Regions from separate parts of the Methylobacterium ajmalii genome, predicted to be linked through region 2. Evidence: predicted binding sites of a transcription regulator. Region 2 holds the regulator's gene; the other holds the start of a gene.
The links. Region 2 encodes LexA, which represses DNA repair genes until DNA is damaged. Its sites were predicted from a motif close to TGTTCNNNNTGTGTTCNG; they were not measured.
Positions count from the first base shown of each region.

Region 1: ssb (single-stranded DNA-binding protein) is a predicted target of LexA. The motif match lies at 4,749-4,766, and genes of this name have one in related genera.

Region 1 is NZ_JAZFXT010000057.1:60,276-67,956, reverse strand. It holds gene trxA (thioredoxin) at 91-999, opposite strand; gene V3T34_RS23210 (Lrp/AsnC family transcriptional regulator) at 1,409-1,897, opposite strand; gene V3T34_RS23205 (ROK family protein) at 1,949-2,872, opposite strand; gene V3T34_RS23200 (dicarboxylate/amino acid:cation symporter) at 2,878-4,224, opposite strand; gene ssb (single-stranded DNA-binding protein) at 4,931-5,506, shown strand; gene V3T34_RS23190 (TadE/TadG family type IV pilus assembly protein) at 5,763-7,013, shown strand; gene V3T34_RS23185 (TadE/TadG family type IV pilus assembly protein) at 7,044-7,493, shown strand; gene V3T34_RS23180 (hypothetical protein) at 7,664-7,681, shown strand, end outside.
Region 2 is NZ_JAZFXT010000002.1:24,889-32,569, forward strand. It holds gene uvrB (excinuclease ABC subunit UvrB) at 1-2,083, shown strand, start outside; gene lexA (transcriptional repressor LexA) at 2,304-3,044, shown strand; gene V3T34_RS00370 (NCS2 family permease) at 3,181-4,536, opposite strand; gene V3T34_RS00375 (molybdopterin-dependent oxidoreductase) at 4,527-7,295, opposite strand; gene V3T34_RS00380 (FAD binding domain-containing protein) at 7,292-7,681, opposite strand, start outside.

The DNA of each region.
Region 1 (7,681 bases), on a different contig from region 2:
CCGGGATCGCACCCCTTGTTCTAGGGCGCCGCCCTCCGGCGAGGATACCTGTCCGGCGCAAATGCCGCGCCGGAGGGCCCCGCCGCCGGATCAGGAGAACATCAGGGTCGAGAGCTTGCGCCGGCCGCGGATGGTCATCGGGTCCATCGGGCCCCAGGCCTCGAAGAGCTGGAGGAGCTGCTTGCGGGCGCCGTCCTCGTTCCAGGTCCGGTCGCGGCGGACGATCTCGATCAGCTGGTCGACCGCCTCCTGCTGCTGGCCCTTGGCGTTGAGGCCCAGCGCCAGGTCGAACCGGGCCTGGTAGTCGGCCGGGTCGGCCTCGATCCGGCGCTGGAAGCCGGCGAGGTCGCCGAGGGAGGCCGCCTGCTCGGCGAGCTCGATCGCCGCCCGCACCGCGGCGATGGCCGGGTCCTTGGCGGCCTCGGGCGGTGCCGCATCGAGGAACTGGCGTGCGCCCTCGACGTCGTCGCGGTCGAGGATCAGGCGGGCGAGCGCCGCGATGGCGCCGGCATGGCCCGGCTCCTGGCCGAGCACGGCGGCGTAGATCTCGGCGGCGGCCTCCGTGTCGCCAGCCTCGGCGGCGGCCTGCGCCTCCGCCATCAGGTCCTCGACCGCGGTGGGGCCGAGGGGGCCGACCAGGCGCTCGATGAAGGCCTTGATCTGGCCCTCGGGCAGGGCGCCCATGAAGCCGTCGACCGGCTGGCCGCGCTGGAACGCGATCACCGCCGGGATCGACTGGATGCCGAGCTGGCCGGCGATCTGGGGATGCTCGTCGATGTTCATCTTGACGAGCTTCACCTTGCCGCCGGCATCCTTGACGGCCTTCTCGATGATCGGCGTGAGCTGCTTGCACGGCCCGCACCACGGCGCCCAGAAATCCACCAGCACCGGCTGCTGCAGGGATTCCTGCATCACGTCCTGCCGGAAGGTCGCGGTGGTGGTGTCCTTGATCAGGGCGCCCGCAGGGGTCTGGCCGGCCGCGGGAGTGTCGGTGAGCATCGATGACCTCGGGAGAACGGCCTTCACGTCGCGAGCCCGGAGGGCCCGCCGGACAGATGGGGTAGACCGTCCGCCCCGGCCAGGGCAAGGCGCAAGGACGTGCGCGGGAACTTGCACCAAGGACATGCACGCACGAAGGACATGCACGCACGAAGGACATGCACGCACGAAGGACATGCACGCACGAAGAAGATGCACGAGAACCCGGGCGAGCCTGCGGACGGACGGGACGTGGCCCAGCCGGGCGGACGGCGTGCCGCGTTCGGGCGGTCGGAGGGGAGCGCCCGGCCTCCTCCACGAGGGAGAGCCCGGCGTGGAGCGCGCGACCAACGCTCTCAGCATCGTCCGTTTCCATCCGCGGCCCGGCACGAGGGCACCGATGGGAGACCCGGGAAGGGTCCTTGCCGCGTCACCCCTTCAGGTGATCCAGCGGCAACGCCGTCGTGTACTTCACCTGGTCGAGCGCGAAGCTCGACCGGATCTTGGCGACGCCGGGGATGCGGGTGAGATGATCGACGATGAGGCGCTGGTACTCGGCCAGGTCCTCGACCACCACACGCAGCATGTAGTCGGCCTCGCCGCTCATCAGGTAGCATTCCATCACCTCCGGCCGGTGGCGGATGGCGTCGGAGAAGGCCTGGAGGGCGGCCTGGGTCTGCTTCTCCAGCGAGACGTGGACGAAGACGTTGACGTGCAGGCCGAGCGCCTGCGGGTCGGCCACCGCGACGCAGCGCCGGATGATGCCCCGCGCCTTGAGGTCGGCGACCCGGCGCCAGCACGGCGAGGTCGAGAGGCCGACCGCCTCGGCGAGGTCGCCGATGCCGACCTCGCTGTCCTGCTGCAGGTGCTCGAGGATGCGGATCGAGGCCGGATCGAGGTCGACGGGGCGGGCCGGCACAGGCGATCTCCCGAGGCGCGAAAGGCGGTCGAGGATACCGATTAGCACGCCTCAGCCGGCAGGCGCATCCTCGCCGTTCCACAGCCATGCCGCCCCGCGCACGCCCGAGGCGTCGCCGTGGCGGCTCTGCCGGATCGGCGTGGCGAAGCCGCCGCCGAAGATGTGGGGGGCGACGCGCTCCGGCAGCGCGTCGTAGATCTCGGGAATCGTCGAGAGGCCGCCGCCGAGCACGATCGCGTCCGGGTCGAGCACGTTGACGACGCCGGCAAGGCCGCGCCCGAGCCGGTCGAGCCAGCGCCCGAAGGTCGCCGCGGCCGCCGCGTCGCCGGCCCGCATCGCCGCGACGATCGCCTCGCCGCTCATCGCCCGGTCGGTGCGCCGGGCGTGGTCGGCGGCGAGACCCGGCCCGGAGAGCCAGGTCTCGAGGCAGCCGTGGCGGCCGCAATAGCAGGCCGGGCCCGGGCGCTCGTCGTCGCCGGGAGAGGGCAGCGGGTTGTGGCCCCACTCCCCGGCAATGCGCTGGCGCCCGGAGAGGGCCCGGCCGGCGAGCGCGATGCCGGACCCGACGCCGGTGCCGAGGATCACCGCCCAGACGACCGCGAGGCCTTCGCCCGCCCCGTCGACGGCCTCGGACACCGCCAGGCAGTTGGCGTCGTTCTCGAGCCGCACCGGCCGGCCGAGGACGTGCGAGAGGTCGTCGCCCAGCGGCCGCCCGTTGAGCCAGGTCGAGTTCGCGTTCTTGACGCGGCCGGTCTCCGGCACGAGCGCGCCTGGGATACCGATCCCGACGGTGCCGGACCCGCCGGCCGCGTGCTCAAGCGCGCCGACCAGGGCCGCGATGGCCCGGAGCGAGGCGTCGTAGTCGCCCCGCGGGGTCGCGACGCGCCGCCCGGCCAGGACCCGGCCGGATTCGTCGAGGGCGATCCCGGCGATCTTGGTGCCGCCGAGATCGATGCCGATGCGCAGCTGTGCCATCCCGCCTACGGCGCGACCGGGACCGGCTTCTCGTCGGCGATCTCCGTGCCGATGGCGAGGGGATTGGCCATCACCTCGCGCAGCTTGACCGGATCGAGCTCGCCCTCCCAGCGGCTGACCACCACGCAGGCGACGCCGTTGCCGACGAGGTTGGTGAGCGCGCGGCACTCCGACATGAACTTGTCGATGCCGAGGATCAGCGCCATCGCGGCGACCGGGACCGGGTTGCCGGGGATGGCCGCGAGCGTGGCGGCGAGCGTGATGAAGCCGGCGCCGGTGACGCCCGACGCCCCCTTCGAGGTCAGCATCGCGACCGCGATGATGGTGGCGTACTGCCCGAAGCTGAGATCCGCCCCCACGGCCTGGGCCAGGAACAGCGTCGCCAGCGTCATGTAGATGTTGGTGCCGTCGAGGTTGAACGAGTAGCCGGTCGGGATGACGAGGCCGACGACCGAATCCGAGGCGCCGAGCCGCTTCATCTTCTGCATCATGTGCGGCAGCACCGTCTCGGACGACGAGGTGCCGAGCACGATCAGGAGCTCGTCCTTGATGTAGGCCAGGAACTTGAGGATCGAGAAGCCGGAGAAGCGGGCGATCAGCCCGAGCACCACGAGCACGAACAGCAGGCTCGTCAGGTAGAAGGTGGCCACGAGGCCGGCGAGGTTGCCGAGCTTGCCGATGCCGTACTGGCCGATCGTGTAGGCCATGGCGCCGAAGGCGCCGATCGGCGCGAGCTTCACGATCATGCCGATGATGCGGAAGAAGATCTCGCCCGCCGCCTCGATGGCGTGGATCGCCGGCTTGCCGCGCTCGCCCAGGCCCGTGATGACGACGCCGGTCAGCACCGAGATCAGCAGGATCTGCAGGAGGTCGCCGCCCGCGAAGGCGTCGAAGTAGCTCTTGGGGATGATCGCCATGATGTGGGCGACCGTGGAATCGGCCTGCGCCTTGCTGACGTAGCCGGCCACCGCCTTGGCGTCGAGCTGCTCGGCCGTGGCGCCGAAGCCGGCGCCCGGCTGCACGATCTCGCCGACGATCACGCCGATGACGAGGGCGAGCGAGGACACCACCTCGAAGTAGATCAGCGCCTTGAGGCCGACGCGGCCGACCTTCTTGAGGTCGCCGATCGACGCGATGCCGTGCACGATGGTGCAGAAGATGATCGGCGCGATCATCATCTTGATGAGCGCGATGAAGGCGTCGCCGAGCCACTTCATCGCCTTGGCGGCGTCGGGGGCGACGTAGCCGAGCAGGACGCCGAGCGCGATGGCGATCAGAACCTGGATGTAGAGGACCTTGTACCAGGGCTGCGACGAGCCCGGAGCCGTCGCGGACGGCGTGGCGTGCTGCATGTTCGTTCTCTCCCCACGGTGCCGGCCGCCTTCAGGTCGGCCGTCGCGGTGCGACCTTCGCCGCATATTCAACCGGGATACGTTCGACGGCCGGAACCCACCGACGGTCCGGCCCGCTCGTTCATCGACGGACACCCGCGGACGTCTCCGGCGGTCGTCCTGCCGGCCCTGGGACCGGTGGCGCGGCATGCAGCGTGGGAGTAGCGACGTCAACGCCCTCGCGGCATGTTTCGGCACTCCGCCACGAGTTCAGCGTGCTGGCAATCCCGACCCGGCTAAAATTTACGTCAGCCGAGACTTGCCCGACACACTGGCAGCCGGCCGTAGCGGGATCGGAGCCGGGACGCGGCTTGCTCGCGACGAGGCGGAACCTTGCGGCAGCAAAGCCTGCGGGCGGGCGACGCACCGCGTGCGCGCATGAACGACTTCACGGCACCGACCGGACAGGACGGATGATTGTCCCGACCGCGCTCTCGTCGTGCAGGCCGCCCATCGGGCCGCACCGGCGGCGCTTGCCTCATCCTACGAACAAATGTAGAACACGATCCGGCCTCGGCGATGTGTGTTTCGGGCACAAGGCGCCCCCTCCCCTTGCCGGGCCCGGCAGGTTCGGCCCAACTCGCAGGACCGATGCGGTGGTCCGCGGCGTCGGGCGGGCCTGCGCCGAAGCGAACGCCCGAGTGAGATGGAACGAGAGGAGAGCGGAATGGCGGGCAGCGTGAACAAGGTGATCCTGGTGGGCAATCTCGGGCGCGACCCCGAGACCCGCCGGCTGGCCTCCGGCGATCCGGTGGTGAACCTGCGCCTGGCCACGTCCGAGTCCTGGAAGGACAAGGCGAGCGGCGAGCGCAAGGAAAAGACCGAGTGGCACTCGGTCGTGATCTACAACGAGAACCTGGCCCGCGTCGCCGAGCAGTACCTGCGCAAGGGCTCGAAGGTCTACGTCGAAGGCCAGCTCCAGACCCGCAAGTGGCAGGACCAGTCCGGCGTCGAGAAGTACACGACCGAGATCGTGCTGCAGCGCTTCCGCGGCGAGCTGACCATCCTGGACGGCCGCGGCGGCGGGGCCGAGGGCGGCATGGGCGAGATGGGCGCCGACGACATGGGCGGCGGCCAGATCAGCCGCGGCGGCGACTACGGCGGCGGCGGTGGCGGCAGTGGCGGCGGCCGCAGCTCCGGCGGGCGCTCGTCGTCCGGCGGCGGAGAGCGGCGCCCCGCCCCCGCATCCGGCGGCGGCAACCAGAAGCGCTACGACGACCTGGACGACGACATCCCGTTCTAGAGCACTTTTCGACGAGGCGGATCCAGGCTCGTCGAAAAAATCACCGCACGATCGAGAACCTGGAGCAGCGCCCGGCCACGACATGGCCGGGCGCTGCGCCGTTCCGGGCAAGGCTCGACAGGACGACGTCCGCTGAAACAACCGAGAATCAATAATCTCGGTACAAGCGCAAGCTCTAATACCGAATTAATACTTGTTAAATAATTTGGGAAGACAGTCCTGCGGCGTCTTGATCGAACGACCCGCGGAGACAAGGATGCGTTTCGAGTCCACGAGACGCCATGCATTCATCGGCGACCGGAGGGGCATCACCACCGTCCTGTTCGGCATCCTGCTGCCGATCCTCATGGTGGGCATCGGCGGCAGCATCGAGATCTCGCGCGCGGTCGAGTACAAGCAGAGGCTGATCTCCGCGACCGACCTGAGTTGCCGGCAGGCCGAGGTCTACGTCGAGAGCTTGAGCGGCCTGAGCATGCCGAGCGGCTACGACGCGACGGTCCAGTCCTACGCCGACAAGAACCGGTCGGAGCGGGGCCTGGCCGCGACCGCCCGGATCACCGCGACACCGACGGTATCCTCCGCGGTGCTCACCACGCCGCCGCTGAGCGTCCGCCCGGGCAACATCCACGTCGTGGCGACCGGCAGCGTCGGGCTGTTCTTCAAGAAGTTCCTCAACAAGGACAGCGTCGACTTCTCGGTGACGCGCGACTGCAACGTCCAGGCGGCATCCTCGTCCGGCCCGCCGACGATGATGATGTCCGAGTCTTTCGAGGGCTATGCCTCGCAGCTGGTCGGCGGCTGGGCGGTGTTCGGCACGATGTCGCAGGCGAACTGCGCCAGCTCGATCTGCCAGGGGAAGTCCTGGGGAACGACGAATGCCGGCGTCGAGGTCGACCAGCTCTCGGCGATCACGACCGGCGACGGCGTCCAGTACGGCAAGTCCTTCGCCGAGCTCGACAGCGACTGCAGCAACCAGGTCGGCACCCGCACCACGGCCCAGCAGAATGCCTGTACGCGCGGCAACAACACGACGAACTCGTCGATCAACATGATCTTCAACCTCGCGGTCGGCACCTACGAGGTCCGCTACGTCTACACGGCGCGCAAGAACGTCGGGGCGTACCAGTACCCGAACGACGCGATCATCTGCTCGAACCCGAAGGACACCGACGGCCTGACGCGCGACGGCGACGTGGCCAGGAACGCGGCCGGCACGAGCACGGTCGCCCTCGACGGGCAGACGCGGCGCATCGAGCTCTGGGTCGAGCCGAAAGCGAGCGGCTACAAGTCGGACGATCAAGCCCTGACCGCCACCACCGATCCGGCCTATGTCAAGCAATACATGGCCGACGTCTGCATCTGGTCGAAGACCTGGATCGAGAGGAGCTACAAGTTCAGCGTCACCAAGCAGCAGGATTATCGGATCTCCTGGCGTGCGGCCGGGCTCGACGACAGCTTCGGCGGGCTGATCGACTATCTGCGCTTTTGCCAGAACTCATGCCCTTGACGTGGCCACCCCGCTTCTCCCGAGCCTGCGATGCCCCACACAGCCAGGATGCTGAGATGCCGGTCGGGCGCGACGGCGGTCGAGTTCGCCCTGATCGCCTTTCCGCTGCTGATGCTCGTGCTCGGCTTGCTGCAATTCGTGATCTACTGCTACCTCCAGCAGACGATCAGCGACGCGCTGTATCAGTCGGCCTCGGAGCCGGAGGCGGAGCTCCTGGCCCGGGACAAGCCGGGCTACAAGGCCAAGATCTGCGCCAGGATCGCCTTCACCCAGAGCTGCCTGAACCAGACCAGCGGCATCACGATCGAGGCGATGAAGCTTCCCGACGTTCCGACGGCGTCGACCGCGATCACCGGGACCAGCTTCGACACCGGCGCGAGCCAGGACGTCATCGTGCTGCGCGCGGCGATGGCGGCCCCGCGCCTCGTGCCGCTCGTCCCGCAGCTGGTCGCACGGGAATCGGTGGTCTTTCGGCGCTAGAGCATCGTCCGGCGAAGCGGATCCCGGTTCGTCTCGGATCGTGCAGCGATGTCGATCACCCGGAGCCGCGCCCGATCGCAACGCGATGGGGCGCGGCCCGGGGAGTTAGGCTACACGGACTGGCGATCGGCCTGTGCGGGTTCGTGCGGGGCAGCCGTGGGACGGCGTCGGTGGAGTTCGCCGTCATC
Region 2 (7,681 bases):
CCTCGCCCCCAACAAGACCCTAGCGGCGCAGCTCTACGGCGAGTTCAAGAGCTTCTTCCCCGACAACGCTGTCGAGTACTTCGTTTCGTATTACGACTATTACCAGCCCGAGGCCTACGTCGCGCGCTCCGACACCTTCATCGAGAAGGAATCGTCGATCAACGAGCAGATCGACCGGATGCGCCACTCGGCGACCCGGGCGCTCCTGGAGCGCGACGACGTCATCATCGTCGCCTCGGTGTCGTGCATCTACGGTATCGGCTCGGTCGAGACCTATACGGCGATGTCGTTCACCGTCAGCCTCGGCGAGAAGATCGAGCAGCGCCAGCTCGTCGCCGATCTAGTGGCGCTGCAGTACAAGCGCATCCAGTCCGATTTCGCCCGCGGCACCTTCCGGGTCCGCGGCGACGTGATCGAGCTGTGGCCGGCCCACTTGGAGGATCGCGGCTGGCGCATCGGCCTGTTCGGCGACGAGATCGAGGCGATCTCCGAGTTCGACCCGCTCACCGGCAAGACCCTCAACACGCTGAAGTTCGTCAAGGTCTACGCCAACAGCCACTACGTGACGCCGCGCCCGACCCTCCAGCAGGCGGTCAAGGGCATCAAGGACGAGCTGAAGTGGCGGGTCGAGGAGCTGACCCGGATGGGCCGCTTGATCGAGGCCCAGCGCCTGGAGCAGCGCTGCACCTTCGACCTTGAGATGATCGAGGCCACGGGCGCCTGCAACGGCATCGAGAACTATTCGCGCTACCTCACCGGCCGCAAGCCCGGCGAGCCGCCGCCGACCCTGTTCGAGTACCTGCCCGACAACGCGCTGGTCTTCACCGACGAGAGCCACGTCACGGTCTCGCAGATCGGCGGCATGTACCGGGGCGACTTCCGCCGCAAGGCGACGCTGGCCGAGTACGGCTTCCGCCTGCCCTCCTGCCTCGACAACCGTCCGCTGCGGTTCGAGGAATGGGACGCGATGCGCCCGCAATCGATCCACGTCTCGGCGACGCCGGCGAAGTGGGAGCTGGAGCAGACCGGCGGCGTCTTTGCCGAGCAGGTCATCCGCCCGACCGGCCTCGTCGACCCGGTCATCGAGGTGCGCCCGGCCCGCTCCCAGGTCGACGACCTGCTTGGCGAGGTCAAGGAGGTGGCGGCCGCCGGCTACCGCACGCTGGTGACGACGCTCACCAAGCGCATGGCCGAGGACCTGACCGAGTACCTGCACGAGAACGGCGTGCGGGTGCGCTACATGCACTCCGACATCGACACCCTGGAGCGGATCGAGATCATCCGCGACCTGCGGCTCGGCGCCTTCGACGTCTTGATCGGCATCAACCTCCTGCGCGAGGGCCTCGATATCCCGGAATGCGCCCTCGTCGGCATCCTCGACGCCGACAAGGAAGGCTTCCTGCGCTCCGAGACCTCGCTGATCCAGACCATCGGGCGGGCCGCCCGCAACGCGGACGCCCGCTGCATCCTCTACGCCGACCACATCACCGGCTCGATGGAGCGGGCGATGGCCGAGACCGAGCGCCGGCGCAAGAAGCAGCTCGCCTACAACGAGGAGCACGGCATCACGCCCCAGAGCGTGAAGCGCAACATCTCGGACATCCTGGAGAGCGTCTACGAGCGCGACCACGTCCAGGTCGATACGGGGCTCGCCAAGTCCGCCGTCACGGTCGGCCACAACCTCAAGGCGGTGATGGCCGACCTCGAGAAGCGGATGCGGACGGCCGCCGCGGACCTCGACTTCGAGGAGGCGGCGCGCCTGCGCGACGAGCTCAAGCGTCTCCAGGCGACCGAGCTCGCCATCGCCGACGACCCGATGGCGGCCCAGGCCGACGTCGAGCGCGACGCCGGCCGCTTCGGCGCCAAGCGCAAGCGGCGCGGCCCCGAGCCCCTGGGATACGGCCCCGGCGGCAAGGGCACCTCCGACGAGGGCACCCGCATCCGCCAGCCCGACCTCGACGACATGGGCCCGGGCACCGACCGCGAGGTGCCCTTCTCCTACGCCGAGCGCCCCACCGGCCGCTCGACGCAAGGCTTTCCGGGCCAGAAGCCCAAATACAAGGGCCGCAAGGGGCGGGGCTGACACCCGTCCGACGGGCCGGCGCGGCGGACAGTCCCGCGCCGGTCGAATTCCGGGAGGGGCCTGCCTCATCGTACGATCGACCCGCGACATCCCCGTCTATCACCCCGGTTGCTGCGGCCGTGCGCCGCTTTTTCGAAGCCGCTTGCGGAACACTTGCGGAACGCTTACCATGTTCGCGATTTGTTTCCGGAGCGCGGCAGCGCGGGGATGAGAGTGTCACATGCTCACGCGTAAGCAGTTGGACCTGCTCCGCTTCATTCAGCAGAGAATGCGCGAGACGGGCGTCCCCCCGTCCTTCGACGAGATGAAGGACGCCCTCGATCTCAAGTCGAAATCGGGCATCCACCGCCTGATCACCGCCCTGGAGGAGCGCGGCTTCCTGCGCCGCCTGCCGAACCGGGCCCGGGCGATCGAGGTGATCCGCATCCCCGAGACTGTGACGGGGCCGGCGACGGCTCCCGCGGCCGGGGCCGAGGTGGTGCGGTTCAACCCGAGCGTCGTCGAGGGCGGGCGCGCTCACGAGCCCAAGCGGCCCGCCGGCATCCCCGCCATGGCGACGGCCTCGGACGAGAACGGCCAGTCGGTCAGCGTGCCGGTGATGGGCCGGATCGCCGCCGGTACGCCGATCTCGGCGATCCAGAGCCAGAGCCGCACGGTGGCGATGTCGCCGGACTTCCTCGCCAGCGGCGAGCACTACGCCCTGGAGGTGCGCGGCGACTCGATGATCGAGGCCGGCATCCTCGACGGCGACCTCGTGGTGATCCGCCGCCAGGAGACCGCCAATACTGGCGACATCATCGTGGCCCTGATCGACGACGAGGAGGCGACCCTGAAGCGCCTGCGCCGCCGCGGCTCGTCGATCGCGTTGGAGGCTGCCAACCCGGCCTACGAGACCCGGGTGCTCGGGCCGGACCGGGTGCGGATCCAGGGCCGGCTGGTGAGCCTGGTTCGGAAGTACTGAGGCGGCGCTTCGTCTTCACGAAAAGGCGCGAGTTTCCCCTCTCCCCGCCCGCGGGGAGAGGGGAGAGCCCGCGCGCTACACCTTGCCCGGGCAGCCCTGCCGCGGAGGGGGGGAGGGTTGAGGACGGCAGCGCCCGTCAGTGCGCACTCCCCGTCGCCACGAACTTGAACAGGAACACGCCCGCGATCACCCACACCACCGGCTTCACCTCCCGGAAGCGGCCGGTGAGCAGCTTGATCACCGCATAGGTGATGAAGCCGAAGGCGACGCCGTTGGCGATCGAGTAGGTGAAGGGCATCAGGAGCGCCGTCACGCAGGCCGGCAGCACCTCGGTCAGGTCGTCCCAGTCGAGATCGACCAGCTCGTGCAGCATCAGGCAGGCGACGTAGAACAGAGCCGGAGCCGTGGCGTAGGCCGGGACCGAGCCGGCGAGCGGCGCGAAGAACAGGCAGGCCAGGAACAGGACCGCCACCGTCGCCGCGGTGAGCCCGGTGCGCCCGCCCTCCTCGACGCCCGACGCGCTCTCCAGATAGGCCGTGGTGCTCGACGTGCCGAGGAGCGAGCCGACGAAGATCGACGAGGAATCGGCCATCAGCGCCTTGTCGAGGCGCTCCATCTTTCCCTGCGTGAGGAGTCCCGCCCGGTTGGCGACGCCCATCAGCGTACCGGTGGCGTCGAACAATTCGACGAGGAAGAACACCAGGATCACGTTGAGCAGGCCGCCCGACAGCGCGCCGGTGATGTCGAGGGCGAACAGCGTCGGGGCGATCGAGGGCGGCAGCGAGGCGACACCCTGGAAGGTGTTGTCGGCGACGACGAAGCTCAACGCCGTGACGGTCAGGATGCCGGCGAGCAGCGCGCCGCGCACCTTGCGCACGGAGAGCACCGCGACGATCAGGAAGCCCAGTACCGCCAGCACCGCGCTCGGCTTGTGCAGGTCGCCGAGGGTGACGAAGGTCGCCGGGCTCGCCGCCACCACGCCGGCGCTCTTCAGCGCGATGATCGCCAGGAACAGCCCGATGCCGACCGTGATGGCGATGCGCATCGACCGGGGGATGCCCTCGACGATGATCCGGCGCAAACCCGTCAGCGTGACGACCATGAAGAGCAGGCCGGAGATGAACACCGCGCCGAGCGCCGCCTGCCAGGTGTAGCCCATCTGGAGCACCACCACGTAGGCGAAGTAGGCGTTGAGCCCCATGCCCGGCGCCAGCGCGATCGGGTAGTTGGCATAGAACGCCATCACCAGCGAGCCGATCGCCGCGACGAGGCAGGTCGCGACGAACACCGCCCCCTTCGGCATCCCGGCATCGCCCAGGATGTTGGGGTTGACGAAGATGATATAGGCCATCGTCAGGAAGGTGGTCAGCCCGGCGAGCAATTCCGTGCGCACGGTGGTGCCGTGGGCCGAGAGCGCGAAGGTGCGCTCCAGGAACCCGCTTCGGGAGGAACCGCCCGGCCCGGTCAGGCCGTCGTCGCGCTTCAGGTCCATCGCTTCTCCTCGCCGCTCTGGGTCGTGGTGCCGATCTGCCGGTAGATCCGGTCGGGTGTGAACGGCGTGGCGGTCAGCCGTGCGCCGGTCGCGTCCCGGATGGCGTTGGCGAGCGCCGCCGCCACGGGGTTGAACGGGCTCTCGCTCATCGACTTGGCGCCGAGCGGCCCGATGCCGTCATGGGTGTCGGCGAAGATCACCTCGGTGCGGGGCACGTCGGCGATCGCCGGGATGTGGTAGGTGCGGAAGGTCGGGGTCGCGACCCGGCCCTCGGCGTCGATCGCCAGGTCCTCGTACAGCGCGGCGCCGAGCGCCTGGGCGACGCCGCCCTCGATCTGGCCGCGGCACTGGACCGGGTTCATCACCCGCCCGGCATCGGCGGCGTGGACGCTTCGCAGGAGGCGCACCTCGCCGGTCTCGGGCCGCACCGCGACCTGGAAGCCCTGGACGTTGAACGCCACCGAGCGCGGGCTGCCGTCGGCATGCCCCACGGCCTCCGCGGGGCCGAGATCGGCCAGGGGTATCCGGGCCTCTCCCGCGATGACCGCATCGCCGTCGAGCCGGCATGCGGCGGGATCGAGCCCGAGCCGGGCGGCGGCGCGCCCCCGCAGCAGCGCGGCCAGGCTGTCCGCGGCGCGCCACGTTGCCTGGCCGGCGACCACGATGCCGGTGCTGCCATAGGCGCCGGTATCGTGGCTCACCGCGTCCGTGTCGCCCTGGCGCAGGACGATGCGGTCCGGCGTGGTGGCGAGAACCTCCGCGGCGATCTGGCCGTGCACCGTCGAGGTGCCGTTGCCGAACTCCACCGTGCCGACGCGCAGGACGTAGCGCCCGTCCTCGAGCGCGATCCGCGCCTCGGCGAAGTGGCCCCGCGGCGGGATGGTGTCGATCATGGACAGCGCCATGCCCGATCCCGTGCGCCAGCCCGGCGGCGCCGGAGGCGGGGGCAAGGCCAGGGCCTCCGCGACCCGGTCGAGGCACTGGTCGAGGCCGTAGCTGCCGTACTGCACGTCGTGCGGCTCCAGGCTCGTCGAGACCATCGGGTCGCCGGGGCGGACGACGTTGCGGCGCCGCAGCTCGAACGGATCGAGGTCGAGCGCCCGGGCGAGCTCGTCCATGGCGGATTCGACCGCGAAGATGGTCTGGCTCAGGCCGTAGCCGCGGAAGGCGCCGGCCGGCAGGGTATGGGTGTGGACGGAATAGCCGTCGACCCGCTTGTTGGCGCAGCGATAGACCGCGATCACCTCGTTGCAGCCGTGGTGCAGCACGCCGCCGGCATGGTTGCCGTAGGCGCCGGTATTCGACAGCACCTGGAGGTCGATCGCCGTCAGGGTGCCGTCGGCGCGCGCCCCGAGGCGCACCCGCACCCGCATCGGGTGGCGGGTGGTGGTGGCGGTGAACTGCTCGGTGCGGGTCAGCTCCCAGCGCACCGGCCGGCCGGTGGCCAGCACGGCGAGCGCCACCAGGTCCTCGGTCAGCATCTCCTGCTTGCCCCCGAAGCCGCCGCCGACCCGGCCGCACTCGACCCGGATTTTTTCGCGCGGGAGGTCGAACAGGGCGCAGAGGGCGTCGCGGGTGAGGAACGGCACCTGGGTGCTGGAGCGGATGACGAGGCGCCCATCGGCATCGCGCCAGCCCATCGCCGCGTGGGTCTCGAGATGGGCGTGCTGGACCCGCTGCGAGCGGTAGGTGCCCTCGTGGACCACGTCGGCCGCCGCGAGGCCCGCCGCGACGTCGCCGATCTCGCCATGTGCCTCGGCGGCGAGGTTGGGATGGGGATGGAGCGGCGGCGCGTCCTCGCCCGTCGGCCGCGCGCCGTGGACCAGCGGCGCATCGGGGTCGAGCGCTCGCTCGGGATCGAGGCAGGCCGGCAGCACCTCGTAATCGACCCGAAGCGCCCGGCAGCCGGCGGCGGCGGCGGCCTCCGTCTCGGCGAGCACCGCGGCGACGCGCTGGCCGACGAAGCGCAGGACGGGATCGAGCACCCGCGTGTCGCTGGCGTCGTCGGCGGGGTTCTCGTGCCGGGCGGTGGAGAACAGCCGGTCCGGCGCGTCCGCATGGGTCAGCACCCGCACGACGCCCGGCACCGCCAGCGCGGCGGCGGGATCGATGCTCACCACCCGCGCATGGGCGTGGGGCGAGCGCAGCACCTTGAGGTGGAGCGCGCCCGACAGGTCGTGGTCGAGAGTGTAGCGGGCGCGGCCGCTGACGATCGCGGCGCTGGCCGGGGCCGGGGCGCCATGGGGGCAGGGCGGCGCGGCCGGGCCGTCGCTGCCATCGATCGCGGATGCGCGGCCCTCGATCGCGGATGCGATCCCTTCGATCGCGGATGCGATCGACCGATAGCCGGTGCAGCGGCACAGGTTGCCCTTCAGGGCCGCCGGCAGGTCGCGGCGCTGGCCCTGGTCGAGGGCGGCGGCGGTCATGACCATGCCGGGGGTGCAGAACCCGCACTGGAACCCTTGCGCGGCGACGAAGGCCGCCTGGACCGGGTGGAGCGCGTCCGGCACCCCGTCGCCGGGGGCGCAGGGGCCGGCGAGGCCCTCGACCGTGGTGACCTGCCGCTCCGCCGCCCGGAAGGCCGGCACCAGGCAGGAATGCAGCGGCTCGCCGTCGAGATGGACCGTGCAGGCGCCGCAATCGCCCGCGTCGCAGCCCTTCTTGACGCCGAACCAGCCGAGCTCCCGCAGCAGGGTGCGCAGGGATTGGCCGGGCCGGGGCGCGACCTCGTGGCTCGTGCCGTTGACCGTCAGCCTCATGGTGCCCCTCCCGCGGCGTTCTCCGCGGCGTCTCCCGCCAGCTCGGCCCGGACCTCCTCGGCGAGGAGCCCGGTGACGTGGCGGCGCCAGTCGGGGGCGCCGTGGACGTCGTCGTACCAGAGCCCGTCGGGGATCGCGGCGGCGAGCGCGTCGCGAAGCGCCTCCGCCCCCGGCGGGGCGGGCCGGTCGATCCGCACCGGGCGCCGGGTCGCCGCCGTCACCGTGAGGGCGAAGGCACCCGACGGATCCAGGGTGGCGATCGCGAGCGCCCCCGAGCGGCCGTTGGGGCTGAGCGACAGGCGCCGGAAGGCCGTGCGGCGGGCGAGCGCCGCCGCCGGCAGGTCGATCCGGCGCAGGATCTCGCTGGGGCCGAGCGCCGTTTCCTG